2 regions of the Sphingomonas sp. BL-S-29 genome follow, and region 1 is predicted to be linked to the other one. Evidence: riboswitches for the same ligand, from Rfam matches in the RefSeq annotation. Region 1 holds a riboswitch; the other holds the start of a gene.
What was found. Region 1 has a riboswitch for glycine ahead of gcvT (glycine cleavage system aminomethyltransferase GcvT). Riboswitches for the same ligand answer to the same signal wherever they lie in the genome.

Region 1 (7,874 bases):
GGTGCCATGCGCGCTCTCCGGCACCAGGATCACCTTGCGGTGCCCCTCGCCCCGCGCTTCCAACGCCGCGCGGATCGCCAGGATCCCGCAAAGCTCACCATGCGCGCCCGCCTTGGGGCTCATCGCGACGGAATGCATGCCGGTCAGCGTCACCAGCCAGTGCGCGAGCTGGTGGATCACCTCGAGCGCGCCCTGCACCGTATCGACCGGCGCGAGCGGGTGGATATCGGCGAAACCGGGCAGCCGCGCCATCTTCTCGTTGAGCCGCGGGTTGTGCTTCATCGTGCACGAACCGAGCGGGAACAGGCCGAGGTCGATCGCGTAATTCTGCCGCGACAGGCGCGTGTAGTGGCGCACCGCTTCGGGCTCGGACAGGCCCGGAAGGCCAATCGGCGCCGACCGACTCAGGTTGCCAAGCCGCGAGGCGACCTTGGCCGGGGCCGCAACTTCCACACCCGTGGTCCCGGTCGAGCCGATCTCGAAGATCAGCGCCTCTTCCAGCATCAGCGCCTTGTTGCCGGTGAAGGTCGGGGCCGTGGCGGAACCGGCCTCGGGGCGCTCCGGGCGCCAGCCGCTTGCGTTGATCGTCATGCCTGGGTTCCTCGCACAAACCCGTTCGGGCTGAGCTTGTCGAAGCCCGGCCCTTCTTTTGAACGGTTGAAAGAAAAGAACAGCCCTTCGACAAGCTCAGGGCGAACGGAAGGAGGAGTGGTCATGCCAGCACCTCCTGGAGCGCGGAGGCAAGTGTCTCGACATCCTCCATGGTGGTCGTCTCGGTCACCGCGACGACCAGGCCGTTCGCCAGATCGCTCTCGCCGGGATAGAGCCGCCCGAGCGACACGCCGGCCAGGATGCCGCGATCGGCCAGCGTCCGCACCACGGGCCGCGCCTCGACCGGCAGCTTCAGGGTGAATTCGTTGAAGAAGGTCTCGTTGACCAGTTCGACGCCCGGTATTTGCGCGAGCCGCTCCGCTGCGGCGACCGCACCGGCGTGGTTGGTCTCGGCCAGCGCGCGCAGTCCGGCCTCGCCGAGCAGGGTCATGTGGATCGAGAAGGCCAGCGCGCAGAGACCGGAATTGGTGCAGATGTTCGACGTCGCCTTTTCGCGGCGGATATGCTGCTCGCGCGTCGACAGCGTCAGCACGAAACCGCGACGGCCGTCCGCGTCCTGCGTCTCCCCGCAGAGCCGGCCCGGCATCTGGCGGACATATTTTTCCTTGCAGCCGAACAGCCCGACATAGGGCCCGCCGAACTGAAGCCCGACGCCGATCGACTGGCCTTCGCCCACGACGATATCCGCATCCATCTCGCCCGGCGACTTGATCGCACCCAGCGCCACGGGCTCGGTGACCACGGCGATCAGCAGCGCCTTCTTGGCGTGGCAAGCGGCGGCCAGCTCGGACAGGTCGTCGATCCGGCCGAGGATATCGGGATACTGGACGACGACACAGGACGTATCGTTGTCGATCGCCGCGATCAGGTCGGCGATGTCGGTCCCGGCCGACAGCGACGGTGTGCCGGTTTCCAGCACATCACCGGTGAACTTCGCCATGGTCTTCGCGACGGAAACATAATGCGGGTGAAGCCCGGTCGACAGGATCGCCTTGGCCCGCTTGGTCACCCGCCGCGCCATGCCGATCGCTTCCCAGCAGGCGGTCGAGCCATCGTACATCGACGCGTTCGCCACATCGGTGCCGAGCAGCCGCGCGACCTGGGTCTGGAACTCGAACAGCATCTGCAGCGTGCCCTGCGCGATCTCGGGCTGATACGGCGTGTACGCCGTCAGATACTCGCCGCGCTGGATCAGATGGTCGACGCTCGCCGGCACATGATGCTTATAGGCACCGCAGCCGAGGAAGAAGGGCGCGTCGCCCGCCGCCAGGTTCTTGCGCGCCAGCGCCGACATGTGGCGTTCGACCGCCAATTCGCTCGCATGGCCCGGAAGGCCGTGGATCGGGCCGTCGAGTTGGGCAATGGCGGGCACGTCGACGAACAGATCGTCGATCGACCTGGCGCCGATCGTGGCGAGCATCGCCTGACGATCATTGTCGGTAAGGGGCAAATACCGCATTCAAGCAATCTCCCCCCTCCCGCCTGCGGGAGGGGTCGGGGGTGGGCGCCCGGCCAATTCCGGGCGGAGCGTTGGAGGAAAGCGCGAGCCCGCCCCCAACCCCTCCCGCAAGCGGGAGGGGAGTACGTCACATCAAAGCTTCGCGACGAAAGCGGCGTAGGCCGCCTCATCCATCAGGCCCTTGAGTTCTTCCGGATCGCTGAGCGTCAGCTTAAAGAACCAGCCCTCGGCCTCGGGATCTTCGTTGACGAGCCCGGGATTGTCGCCGAGCGCGGCATTGCCTTCAAGCACGGTGCCGGAGACCGGCGAATAGACGTCCGATGCGGCCTTGACCGATTCGACCACCGCGGCCTCGTCGCCCTTCGCCAGTTCCTTGCCCTCCGCCGGCACGTCGACGAACACGATGTCGCCGAGCTGGCCTTGCGCGTACTCGCTGATGCCGACCGTGCCGATGTCGCCGTCGACATCGACCCATTCATGATCTTCGGTGAAGTAACGGCTCATCTTACTTGCCTCCTGCTCGGACATAGCGGTGTGGAATCAGCGGCATCGCGGTGACGGTCGCCTGGTGGACCTTGCCACGCTGCGTAATCTGGATGACGGTGCCGATCGCCGCCATCGCGGCGGGCACATAGGCCATGGCGATCGGCGCACCGAAGCTCGGGGCGAAACCGCCGCTGGTGACCTTGCCGACCTCGGAACCCTCCGCATCGACCACCGCCGCGCCCTCGCGCACTGGCTGGCGGCCTTCGACGACCAGGCCGACGCGCTTGACCGCCGCGCCCTGCTCGCGCTCGAGCAGGATACGCTCGGCGCCCATGAAATTGCCTTCCTCGCGACGGCGCTTGGACAAAGCGAAGCCGAGATCGGCCATCACCGGCGTGGTCTTGGGATCGAGATCATGCCCGTAGAGCGGCAAGCCGGCCTCGAGCCGCAGCGAATCGCGCGCGCCGAGCCCGATCGGCTTCACTTCGGCCTCGGCGGTCAGCGCATCGGCGAGTGCCTCGGCAGCCTCGGCCGGCACCGAAATCTCGAACCCGTCCTCACCGGTATAGCCCGAGCGGCTGATCCACAGCGGCGTGCCGTTCCACTCGAACGCACCCGCGGTCATGAACACCAACGCCTCGACGCCCGGCACCAGCCGCGACAGCACGTCAACCGCCTTGGGGCCCTGGAGCGCGAGCAGCGCCTGCTCGTCCATGATGTTGATCGTGATGTCCTCGGGCAGGTGATCGAGGAGATAGGAGATGTCGTCATATTTGGTCGCGCCGTTGACGACCATGTAGATGCCGTCCTCGCGGCGCGTGACCATCAGATCATCGAGAATGCCGCCATTCTCCGCGAGCAGCAGCGAATAGCGCATCTTCGTAGGGGCAAGCCCCTTGATGTCGCCCGGCAGCAGCGCTTCGAGCGCGGCATCGGCGCAGTCGCCGGTAAAGAGCAGCTGGCCCATATGGCTGACGTCGAACAAACCGGCGGAGTCGCGCGTCCACAGATGCTCGGCCATGATGCCTTCATACTGGACGGGCATGTGATAGCCGGCGAATTCGACCATCCGGCCGTCCCGCGCACGGTGCCACGCATCGAGCGGCAGCGTCTGGATCTCGATTTCGGGGCCTTCGTTGTCACTCAATGCCGGTCTCCGTCACAAGGTGTCACGGCGTTACGCAGCGCATCTTACGCCGCGTTTCGCCGCCCCCTCTGTCACGGGAACCTGAGAGCTTTGACCACCCGCTTGCGCAGGATGGCTTACCCCTTCGGTGGGCCGGGCAAACATCGCCTCGGCCGCTTTCCAGAGTGTCGATAGCCCGCGCGGTCCGGTGTGCCTGAGAGATTCCGGGGCGGTTGCTCCTTCGGCGCCCTGGATCAGGGATTCCATGCCAAGCCATTGCTTTGACAAGGGTCCCACGTCCGGGGTCTCTCCCGCGCGTGCCTATGGAAGTTGCCCTCCATCGACATGCCCGGTGTGACGCGGTGCAGCATGCGAGTCAATCGGCCTTGGTAACGCTTTTAGCTAAGCCATCAATTTGAGGGCACGGTGCCGCCATCCGTCATACAGCAGTTCCATACCCGCAAGGTCACGAAGCGCCGCCGGGTCGTGACGATGGTCCCCGGCGATGAGCAGACCGAAGACGCGGCGGACTGTCCACCCTGGCAAGGGGCGCTCGACCATCGCCAGGGCCTCGCCCGGCTCGGCGGCGCCTTCCTCGATCACGCGGTAATACCATCCGCTGCGCCGTTCCTTGACCATCAGTGCCGGGAGAGCCGGCCAGCGCAGCCGTTCAGCCTGCTTCCAGCAGGGTTGCCGGCCCTGGCTGATCTCGATCAGCGCGCGGCCCAGGCGGAACCGGTCGCCGATGCAGACCTGATCTTCGGTCAGCCCGAGCGTCGCGATATTCTCGCCAAAGGCCCCCGGCGCCGCGAGCACCGGATCGTCCACCCTGTCCTCGCTCCAGCGCGCATAATGATCATGGGGATAATGATGCAGCGCCTTGTCCGGTCCGCCATGAACGGTCGGATCGGCCTGCTCGTCGCCTTCCAGCCCAAGAAAGCCGATCTTCACCGGCCCGGTGACGGGAGACTTGGCGATGGCGCTGTTTTCACCCCGCCCGAGGTACCGGGCCTTACCCGTCAGCAGGGCAAAGGCCCGGACCTCGGTCACCGGGTGGCGTTGTACTTGAGCTGATCGTCGGTCAGTTGAAAGCCGACCAGCGCCTCGAAGGTAGCGCGCAGCACGGCCTGGCGAATCTCCGGACGAGTCAGCGGGTCGACCGCGGCGTCGCTGCCGCCCGCCTTGCGCTTTTCGGTCAGCTTCTTGCGGACATCTTCAGAAAGGCTGGCCGCCGCGCGGGAGATGGTGCTGCTCGCCTGGCCGCTGGCCGTCGCACGGTCCTGCCCGGCATTGAAATGCACGGAGACATGGCCGACGCGCTTGGCGATAACGGCGGTGCCGCCCCGCACGACGGTGATGAAATAGGGCAGACTCACGTCGCGCGCCGTATCGGTGCGCGCCCGGCGCGCCTGGATATCGAAGGTGACGGTGGTGACGATGTCGTCAGTCGCATCGGCGCAGGTGGAGCGGACATTGGTCATCACCGCCGCAACGTCGATCGCGGTCGCCGCGGTACTGGCCGGCGGATCGAACAGGGTGATATCGCCGGTCGCCGCGGGAACGCCGACGGTCGGACAGGCCGAACGGATCGCCGTGATGCCACCCGTTTCGTCAATGTCTCCGGTGGTGGAGCAGCCGCCGGCCAGCAGCATCAGGATGGCGGGAACGGCAATTTTCCGGGCTGTCACGGGCACACGCACCTTATCACATGGGAACACATAGGAAGGGGCCTCGCGCTCGCGCGCACCGGCCCCGGAACGACGCGCACCATAGGAACCGGCTTTCGCGCACGCAAGCAATCGCGTAGAGCCCATCGTGATGACCGATCTCCAGAAACCGCCACTCGAACTGCTCATTGCCGCGCCGCGCGGCTTTTGCGCTGGCGTCGACCGCGCGATCCAGATCGTCGAGCTGGCGATCGAGAAATATGGTGCGCCGGTCTATGTCCGGCACGAGATCGTCCACAACAAGTTCGTCGTCGATGCGCTGCGCGAGAAAGGCGCGATCTTCGTCGAGGAGCTTGACGAAGTGCCGGATGGCGTGCCGGTGGTCTTTTCCGCGCACGGCGTGCCCAAGGCAGTGCCGACCAAGGCAGCGCAGCGCGGCCTCTCCTATCTCGACGCCACTTGCCCGCTCGTCTCCAAGGTGCATCGCCAGGCCGAACGGCTGGTCGCCGCCGGCCGCCACATCGTCTTCATCGGTCATGAGGGCCATCCCGAGGTGATCGGGACCTTCGGCCAGGTCCCCGAAGGATCGATGTCGCTGGTAGAAACCGTCGCCGATGTCGAGACGATGACGCCGTCCGACCCCGCCAATCTCGCTTTCCTCACTCAGACGACGCTGTCGGTCGACGATACCGCCGCCATCGTCGAGGCGCTGCAGCGCCGCTTTCCCGCGATCCAGGCACCGCGTGGCGAGGACATCTGCTACGCCACGTCGAACCGTCAGGCGGCGGTCAAGAAGATCGCCGGCGCTTGCGACGCGATGCTGGTGATCGGCGCACCCAATTCCTCCAACTCGGTCCGGCTGGTCGAGGTCGCGGTGCGCGAGGGCACGCCGGCCCTGCTCGTGCAGCGCGCGAGCGACCTGAATTTCGACTTCCTCGAAGGCGTCCGGACACTCGGCATCACCGCCGGAGCCTCGGCCCCCGAAGTATTGGTCCGCGAACTCGTCGACCGGCTGTCGGAGCGGTTCGAGGTCAGCGAGTTCGAAGTCGAGACCACGCGCGAGACGATTTCCTTCAAGCTGCCCCGCGGCCTCGAAGTCGCGGCTTAGGGCCTGCAAGTGCAGCTGGAGGGGGTCGTGATCGCTCGGAGAGGGTCGCCGGCAAGGAGCGTGGCGCAGGGCGGGCCGGTAGCCCGTCCAAGCCGCGCGACGCCGTCCGGCGGCCCTCTCCGAGCGACCCCTTCGGGGCGGGGCGCCTTTTGCCGCCCGGCGGCGTCGCGCGTCGGTCACGATGAATATCCATCGCTCCCTCCTTGCTCCTACCCGGGCGGCAAAATTCGCCTCGTCCCGACCCCCTCCAGCTGCACTTGCAGGCCCTAGTCCATGGCGGTATATACTCAGGTTTCAGCGGAGGCGCTGGGCGCCTTCCTGTCGCGTTTCGACCATGGCGAACTCGTCTCCGCCAAGGGGATCGCCGAGGGCGTTGAGAACAGCAATTACCTGGTCGATACGACCGCCGGCCGCTTCATCCTGACGCTCTACGAAAAGCGTGTGCATCTGGACGATCTGCCCTTCTTCTTTTCGATGATCGATCATCTCGGGAAACACGACCTGCCGGTGCCGCGCGCCCTGCCCGACCGCGACGGCACCGTGATCCATCAGCTCGAAGGCCGGCCCGCCTGCCTGATCGAGTTCCTTACCGGCGTCTCGGTCTCGCATCCCACCATCCCACAGGCCTTTGCCGCCGGCACCGCGATGGGCCGGATGCATGAGGCACTGGCCGATTTCCCCCTGACGCGCGCCAATTCGATGGGCGTCGATACCTGGCGGCCATTGTTCGAACGCTGTGGCCGCGACCTGGATGGCATCGCGCCGGGGCTGTACGACGATGTCGGTTTCGCGCTCGACGCGGTTCTCGCCGCCTGGCCCACCCACCTTCCGGTCGGCGCGATCCATGCGGACCTGTTCCCCGACAATGTCCTGATGCGCGGCGATGCCGTGACCGGACTGATCGACTTCTATTTCGCCTGCACCGACATCCGCGCCTATGACCTTGCGGTCATGCACACTGCCTGGTCGTTCGACGCGACCGGAAGCAACGCCAATTGGGCGGTCGGGCGCGCGCTGATCGACGGCTACACGCAGTCGATCGATCTCACGCCCCAAGAACGGGCAGCCCTGATCCATCTCGCCAAGGGCGCCTGTATCCGTTTCCTTTTGTCGCGCGCCTGGGACTGGCTCAACACGCCGGCTGATGCGCTGGTCACGCGGAAGGATCCGCTCGCCTATCTCCGCCGCCTCAGGGCCTATGAGACGCAGGGCGCGGGGCAATTCGCATGACGACGGAACTCACCAAAGTCGAAATCGCCACCGACGGCGCGTGCAAGGGCAATCCGGGGCCGGGCGGCTGGGGCGCGGTGATCCGTGCCGGCACGCGCGAGCGCGACATTTCGGGCGGCGAAAAGCTGACCACCAACAATCGGATGGAGCTCAGGGCAGCGATCGAGGGCCTGAACGCGCTCACGC
Region 2 (7,874 bases), 1.5 Mb from region 1:
GACCTGCGCGTCGACATCCGTAGCTTCACCCGCTCCGGCGCGGCGGTCGTGTCCACCCCGGTCGACATCTCGGCGCTCGGCACGCTCCGCCCCGAAGGCGGCGCGCTCGCCGCGCTGATCAAGCGCGGCGGTGCGACGATCGGGCGGGCGCAGCTGCGGTTGCAGCCGGTCGGCGGCGGCGACTGGATGACGGCGCTGATGGATGCCCCGCTCGGCGGCGGCATCCGGTATAACGGACCGGCCGACGTGCTGTGGAGCCTGTCGGGCCTGGCGAACCAGACGCTCACCGGGCAGATCGGCATTGCCGCCGATTTCTCCGGCCGTATCTCCAGCCCGCAGCTGACCGGGCTGATCCGCGCCAATGCGCTGGCCTATGATAACGAGACCTATGGCACCCGCATCAGCGCGATCAAGCTGACCGGACGCTTCACCAACGACCGGTTCGAGATCAGCGAGTTCACCGGGCGCGCCGGCAAGGGCACCGTCTCAGCACGCGGCAGCGTCGGGTTCGGCTCGGACGCGGGCTTCCCGATCGATGTCCGGGTGACCTTGAGCAATGCGCAGCTCGCGCGCAGCGACGCGCTGGGCGCGACCGTCTCGGGCGAGATCGCGGTGACCAACAGCAAGGCGAATGGCGGCCTGATCTCCGGCACCCTGAACCTGCCCGAAGTGCGGTACGAGATCATCCGCCAGGGCGCGGCCGAAGTCGCCGAACTGCAGGGGGTGCGCCGCAAGGGCACCAGCCGCGCGCAGGCCGCGCGCGATGCGGCCGAAGCTGCGGCAGGCGTGCCCAGCCTGTTCAAGCTCGACCTGCGCATCCGTGCCGACAACCGGCTGTTCGTGACCGGCATGGGGCTGGAAAGCGAATGGAGCGCCGACCTGCGGGTGGGCGGCACCTCGGCCACGCCGGAGGTGATCGGCAATGTCGACCTGGTGCGCGGCACCTATAATTTCGCGGGCAAGCGTTTCGATCTCGACCAGGACAGCATCATCCGCTTCGAAGGCGGCCCGGTGACGAACCCGAGCTTGTCGATGCGGGCGACGGCGACTCTCTCCGGCACCGCGATCACCATCAATATCGGTGGCCGGGCGCAGAACCCGCAAATCACCTTCACTTCCTCGCCCAGCCTGCCGCAGGACGAACTGCTCTCGCGCATCCTGTTCGGCAACTCGATCACCGAGCTGTCGCCGATGCAGGCGATCCAGCTCGCCTCGGCGCTCAATTCGCTGCGCGGCTCGGGCGGCGGGCTCAATCCGCTGGGCAAGCTGCGCTCCGCCTCGGGCATCGACCGGTTGCGCGTGCTGGGCGCGGACGAGGCAACCGGGCGCGGAACGTCCGTCGCCGCGGGCAAATATATCTCCAACGATATCTATGTGGAGATCGTTACCGACACGCGCGGCTTCACCGCGACCCAGATCGAGATCGCCTTGTCCAAGGCATTGAGCATCCTGAGCCAGACCGGCGGATCGAACGGGACCGCGATCAACCTGCGCTATTCGAGGGATTATTGACGGGCGGCTTGAGGCGTAGAGCCGAAACCCATACCGTCTCCGTTCGTCCTGAGTAGCCATTGAGCTTGTCGAATGGCGTATCGAAGAACAGGCGTCATGCGCTCCAACTGTCCTGCGATACGGGTCTTCGACTTCGCTCAGCCCCTACTCAGGACGAACGGTTTGCTCCTTGCACCTATTGATCCAACTGCCTGTCAGCACTCCACCACGTTGACGGCGAGGCCGCCCAGGCTGGTTTCCTTGTATTTGGAGCGCATGTCCTCGCCGGTCTGGCGCATCGTCTCAATCGCCTGGTCGAGGCTGACGATGTGGGTGCCGTCCCCGTCGAGCGCGAGATAGGCGGCGTTGATCGCCTTGACCGCGCCCATCGCGTTGCGCTCGATGCAGGGCACCTGGACGAGCCCGCCGATCGGATCGCAGGTCAGGCCGAGATTATGCTCGATGCCGATTTCGGCGGCATTCTCGATCTGGGCATTGCTCGCGCCGAGCACCGCCGCGAGGCCGGCGGCGGCCATCGAGCAGGCCACGCCGACCTCGCCCTGGCAGCCCATCTCCGCCGCCGAGATGGAGGCGCGGGTCTTGTAGAGCATGCCGATCGCCGCCGCAGTCGACAGGAAGATGCGAATGCCCTCGCGCGTCGCGGGACCCTCGAACGTCTCGTAATAGCGGATCACCGCGGGGATGATGCCGGCGGCGCCATTGGTCGGCGCGGTGACCACGCGGCCGCCGGCGGCATTCTCCTCGTTCACGGCCAGCGCCCAGAGGCTGACCCATTGGATGGTATGCGACGGGGCGCCGCGTTCCGAGCGGGAGATCAGCGCTTCGTGCAGCCCCTTGGCGCGGCGACGCACGTTGAGGCCGCCCGGCAATATGCCACCCTTCACCATGCCGCGATCGATGCAGGCGCGCATCGCATCGGCGACGCCGTCGAGCAGCGCGTCGGTCTCGGCCGCGGTGCGCCAGGCAGTGTCGTTGCGGCGAACCAGCTCGCTGATCGAGATATGCTCTGCCTCGGCCGCCAGCAGCAGCTCGTCACCCGACGTGAAGGGATGGCGCACCGCGACATTGCCAAGCTCCGGTCGTTCCCCGCCGCGCCGGATGGTGCCGCCGCCGACCGAATAATAGCGTAGCGTCTGCGACGTACCGTCCGGGAACCAGGCAGTCAGATCGAGGGCATTAGGATGTTCCGGCTCGAAGCGTTCGGGATGGAAATCGATCCCGCCCTTGCCGTCCAGCGCCACCGCATAGCCGCCCTCTCCGCCTCCTCGCCCGAGCGGCAGCGCATTGTCCGTGCGGAACCCGGCGACCAGCGCCGCCGCCGCTTCGGGATCGACTGTCTCCGGCTCCCAGCCGGCAAGGCCGAGCAGGACCGCGGTATCGGTGCCGTGCCCGATGCCGGTGAGCGCCAACGATCCGTACAGGCTGCAACCGACCCTGGTCGCGCGTTCCGGCAGGGCGAGGATGGTCCGCGCGAAATCCGCCGCGGCGCGCATTGGCCCGACCGTGTGCGAGCTGGACGGGCCGATGCCGATGGTGAACATCTCGGCGATGCTGATCGGGCGAAAGCGCGGGTCGGGAAAAGTCGAGGTCGCGAGAGGTGAGGTCACCGGGGCATGCTCCTGTCAGGCGCTGCGCGCGCCGTTGCATGCCCCCTCTGTCCCTTTGCCTGAGATCGCTATCCCGTCGGCGGGTGCCGTGGCACCACTCTCCAGAGTGTCTGTGTCGCGCGGTCCTTTTGCCTGAGAGTTTCCGGGGCGGTTGCTCCTTCGGCGCCGGCCAAAGCCGATCTCTCCCGTGCGACCGCCGATAGGTGAGCGAGTGCCCGCGCCAAGTCAATCGCCACGCTGGTCAGGATGCCCAGACCGCGCGGGATTCCTCGACAGGAGCTTCCCACCCGTCGACCAGGGACTGGACGAGCGCCCGGTCGTCCGGCGTGGCCGGGTTGTAGACGATCAGGCTGAGGTCCGGCCGGCCGTCCACCGCGAAGGCGGAATATTCCAGGGCGATCAGGCCGACCTGGGGATGGCGCAGATGCTTGGTCCCGTCGCCATAGGTCCGCACTTCATTGTCCTGCCACATCGAGGCGAATTCGGGGCTCGACCGGCAGAGTTCCTCGACCAGCGGCGCGACCTCGGCGTCGGCGCCGGCGCGCGCGGCATCGATCCGGAAGGAGCTCACGACGAATCGCGCCACCGATTCCCATTGCGGCTGCGCCGCGCGGACTCGATCGTCGCAGAAGATCAGGCGCAGGATATTGCGCTGGCCGGGCGGGATCGTGCCGTAATTGGTGAGGACCACCGCCGCGGCGCGGTTCCAGGCGACGACGTCCCAGGTCGCGGTCCGCACGATGGCGGGACTGCAGGTCAGCACGTCGAGCAGCCCCTGCAAGCGCGGCGTGATCGGATCCCCGCCGCGATACTGGGCCGCGGGCGGGCGGCCGAGACCAAGCAGGAACAGATGCTCGCGCTCGACCTCCGTCAGGGTCAATGCCGCCGCGATGCGATCGAGCACGTCGGCCGAGGGTTTCCCACCACGTCCTTGTTCAAGCCAGGTATACCAGGTCGGGCTGATATTGGCGCGCTGCGCCACTTCCTCGCGGCGCAACCCCGTGGTCCGCCGCCGCCCGGCGAACCCGAACGAGGCGGGATCGAGCCTGGTGCGCCGATTCCGGAGATAGGTGCCGAGCATGTTGTCGTCGGACATGGCTGCCCATCCAGTTAGTGTTTATACCAGGATAATGTCACTACTTTACCCGCATAAACCGGATCACGACAATAGGCGGATCGAAATGCTGGAGATGAGCAGATGCGCGTATTTGTAACGGGTGCCACCGGATGGGTCGGGTCGGCGGTGGTCGAGGAACTGGTCAGTGCCGGCCATCAGGTGACGGGCCTGGCCCGGTCCGCGGAAAAGGCAGCCGGGCTCGCCGCGGCCGGTGCCGACATCGTGTCCGGGACGCTCGACGACCTCGATACGCTGCGCGATGGCGCGGCGGCGGCGGACGGGGTGATCCACACCGCATTCAACCATGATTTCTCCCGGTTTGCCGAGAATGCGCGGCAGGACCAGCTGGCGATCGAGACATTGGGCAGCGCGCTGATGGGGTCGGACCGGCCGTTGCTCGTCACCTCGGGCTTTGCGTTGCTCGCGCCGGGCCGGGTCGCGACCGAGGCGGATCTGCCCGCGTCGCACCCCTCCTACCCGCGCCGGTCCGAGGCCGCCGCGATAGCTCTGGCGGCGCGCGGCGTGCGGGCCGCCTCCATCCGGCTGGCGCCGTCGGTGCACGGCACTGGCGACCACGGCTTCATCCCGTTCCTGATCGGCCTGGCCCGCGAGAAAGGCGTGTCCGCCTATATCGGCGACGGGGCGAACCGTTGGCCTGGGGTACACCGGCTCGACGCCGCGCGCCTCTACCGGCTTGCGCTCGAACAGGGCGCCACCGAGGCGGCCTATCACGCGACCGGCGACGAAGGAGTCGCGTTCAGGGACATCGCCGCGGTGATCGGGCGGCGGCTCGGCGTGCCGGTCGAATCGCGTGGACCGGAGCATTTCGGCTGGTTCGCCGATTTCGCCGGAGCGGATATTCCCGCATCGAGCGCGCGCACGCGGTCGTCGCTGGGCTGGGAACCGACGGGCCCGGATCTGCTGAGCGACATCGACCAGCCCGGCTATTATGCTGCCTGATCCGGCAGCGTGAGCTTGAACGCCTGATAAGCGTCAGTGAATTCGGGGAGCGCTTCGCACCGTGCGGCGTGCTCCCCCAGGGCGACCCAGCCATCCATGACGAACTGATCGGCCAGCGCCTCGCTGACGAAGCGGTGCATCGTGCCGAGCAGGACATCGGCGTGGCTCATCGTCTCGCCGAGCAGCCATGGGTCCTTCGCCGCCGCGCGCTCGCGTTCGAGCAGGTCGAGCGTGTCGATCACCTGGGCGCGGCACCGCTCGACCCACATCTTCAGGCCGCCATCGCGAAAGGCACGTTCATAGACCAGGCTGACCGCCTTTTCCGCGACGCCGGCGGCGAAGGCGCAGGTACGGAGCATGGCACGGCGATCGTCGCCGCGGCGGGTGAGGAAGGCGCGCTCGGGGCCGACCATCTCGTCGAGCGCATCGACGATCGCGCCGCTGTCGGTCAGCGCGACGCCGTCCTCATAGACCAGGGTCGGCACGCGCCGCAGCGGGTTGTAGCGCGCGATCTCCTCGACATCGCCGAACGCCGACAGCGGCGCGTGGCGATAGGGCAGATCATAGAGCTTCAACGTCACCGCGACGCGGCGGACGAAGGGCGAATCATACTGTCCGATCAGCAACATGGTCCGCCCTTCCCGTCCTTTTACCAGACCTTCACGCGCGCACTGGGTTCCAGATACAGCTTCTGGCCCGGCTGCACGTCGAATGCCTTGTACCACGCATCGAGGTTGCGAATGGTCTGCGCACGGAAACGGCCCGGCGAATGGCCGTCGGTCGCGACCTGCTGACGCGTGGACTTCTCGCGAGTCTTCTCGCGCCAGCTCTGGGCGAAGGCGAGCATGAAGCGCTGATCGCCGGTCAGCCCGTCGATCACCGGCGCTTCCTTGCCGCCGAGCGAGGCACGGTACGCCTCGTACGCCGCGGTCAGGCCAGCAACGTCGGCGATATTCTCGCCCAGCGTCTGTTCGCCGCTGAGGTGAAGGCCTGGCAGCGCCTCATAGGCGTCATACTGCTTGGCAAGCGCCGCGCTCTGCTCCTTGAAATGCGCGAAGTCGGCGAGGGTCCACCAGTTGCGCAGTTTGCCGCTCGAATCGAACTCGGCGCCGGTGTTGTCGAAGCTGTGGCTGATCTCGTGCCCGATGACCGCGCCGATCGAACCATAGTTCGCAGCCGCGTCCGCCTTGGGATCGTAGAACGGCGCCTCAAGGATCGCCGCCGGGAAGTTGAGCGCATTCTGCAGCGGCAGATTGACCGCGTTGACCGTCTGCGGCGTCATCCACCATTCGCCCTTGTCCGGCGCCTTGCCGATCTTGCCGACCTGGTGTCGGTATTCCGCGAGGCGCGCACGCTGCAGATTGCCGAGCGGATCGTCGCCCTTGATCTCCAGCGACCCGTAATTGCGCCAGGTCTCGGGATAGCCGACGCCGACGCGCATCGTCTCGATCTTCTTGCGCGCTTCGGCCTTGGTCGCGGGCGCCATCCAGGTCAGATTCTCGACGCGCTTGTCGAAGGCGGCCAGGATGTTCTTCACCATATTCTGGATGTCGGTCTTGGACGAGGCCGGGAAGAATTTCGCGACATAGATCTGGCCGACCGCGTCGCCCAGGCTGTTGTTCACGGCGGCAATCGCCCGCTTGTCGCGCGGCCGCGGCTGCTGCGTGCCGCTCAGCGTCTTGCCGTAGAAGTCGAACGAGGCATCGTCGAAGGCCTTGGGCAGCACCGGCGTGACGGTGTTGATGTGGTGGAAGGCCATCCAGTCCTGCCACGCTTCCAGCGGCTCGCTCGCCACCAGGGCGGAGAGCTTCGCGGTCGGGGCGGGATGCCAGACGATGAAGTCCTGCTGGCCCGAAAGACCCGCCGCTTCGAAAAAGGCGTTCCAGTCCAGGCCCGGCGCCTTCTTCGCGAAGTCCGCCTGTTTCCACGGGTTGTTCGCCTTATGGACGTCCTGGCTCTCGATATAGCCGGCATGCGCCGTGGCGATCTTGGTCTCGAGCGCCATTACACGGTCGGCGCGCGCGGCGGGATCGCTCAGGCCGGCCAGGGTGAAGACCTTGGTAACATAGGCCTTATAGGCGGTGCGGACCTGCGCCATGTCGGGCTTGGCCGAGACATAATAGTCGCGCTCGGGCAGACCGATGCCGCCCTGAAGCAGATACGGCACGGTCTGGCCCGGATTGTCGAGCGCCTGGGTGACGAACAGGCCGAACAGATGCTCGGTCTTGAAATTGGTCGCGTTGAGCGGATCGACATCGGCGCGAAGATCGGCGCCGAGGGCCTTGGCCAGGGCGGTCTTGTCCGCAATGGCGGCGATCGCGTCCAGCTCGGGCTTGATCGGGGCGAGGCCGCGCTTCTCGATGCCGGCGGTGTCGAGATAGGCATTGTAGAAATCGGCGATCCTGCGCTGGTCGGTGCCGGCGGCGGCATTGGCCTTGACGGCTTCCGCGATCAGCTGCGCATTGCGGCCTTCAGCGATGTTGAACACCTGAAGGAAGATGCCGGTGCTCGACCGGTCGGCCGGGATCTCGGTCTTGGCGCGCCAGCCGCCATTGGCATATTCGTCGAAATCGTCGCCGGGTTTGACGGCCTTGTCGAGCCCCGCCACGTCGACGCCGATCGCGCTGCCCGCAACCGGCGTCGTCGCGCTCTGGGTGCAGGCAGTGGTGGCGAGCAGG

Region 2: linked by a shared signal. The riboswitch ahead of ACZ1I2_RS20020 (L-serine ammonia-lyase) and the one ahead of gcvT (glycine cleavage system aminomethyltransferase GcvT) in region 1 are both predicted to bind glycine.

The regions. Positions count from the first base shown of each region.
Region 1 is NZ_CM145482.1:2,737,591-2,745,464, reverse strand. Features, by position in the region: gene gcvPB (aminomethyl-transferring glycine dehydrogenase subunit GcvPB) at 1-591, opposite strand, end outside; gene ACZ1I2_RS13080 (hypothetical protein) at 588-716, opposite strand; gene gcvPA (aminomethyl-transferring glycine dehydrogenase subunit GcvPA) at 713-2,071, opposite strand; gene gcvH (glycine cleavage system protein GcvH) at 2,204-2,575, opposite strand; gene gcvT (glycine cleavage system aminomethyltransferase GcvT) at 2,577-3,704, opposite strand; glycine riboswitch at 3,875-4,007, opposite strand; gene ACZ1I2_RS13060 (MOSC domain-containing protein) at 4,086-4,733, opposite strand; gene ACZ1I2_RS13055 (hypothetical protein) at 4,730-5,335, opposite strand; gene ispH (4-hydroxy-3-methylbut-2-enyl diphosphate reductase) at 5,502-6,458, shown strand; gene thrB (homoserine kinase) at 6,732-7,688, shown strand; gene rnhA (ribonuclease HI) at 7,685-7,874, shown strand, end outside.
Region 2 is NZ_CM145482.1:4,215,645-4,223,518, forward strand. Features, by position in the region: gene ACZ1I2_RS20015 (translocation/assembly module TamB domain-containing protein) at 1-1,512, shown strand, start outside; gene ACZ1I2_RS20020 (L-serine ammonia-lyase) at 1,707-3,053, opposite strand; glycine riboswitch at 3,163-3,228, opposite strand; glycine riboswitch at 3,230-3,317, opposite strand; gene ACZ1I2_RS20025 (helix-turn-helix transcriptional regulator) at 3,361-4,215, opposite strand; gene ACZ1I2_RS20030 (SDR family oxidoreductase) at 4,318-5,196, shown strand; gene ACZ1I2_RS20035 (glutathione S-transferase family protein) at 5,184-5,825, opposite strand; gene ACZ1I2_RS20040 (M13 family metallopeptidase) at 5,846-7,874, opposite strand, start outside.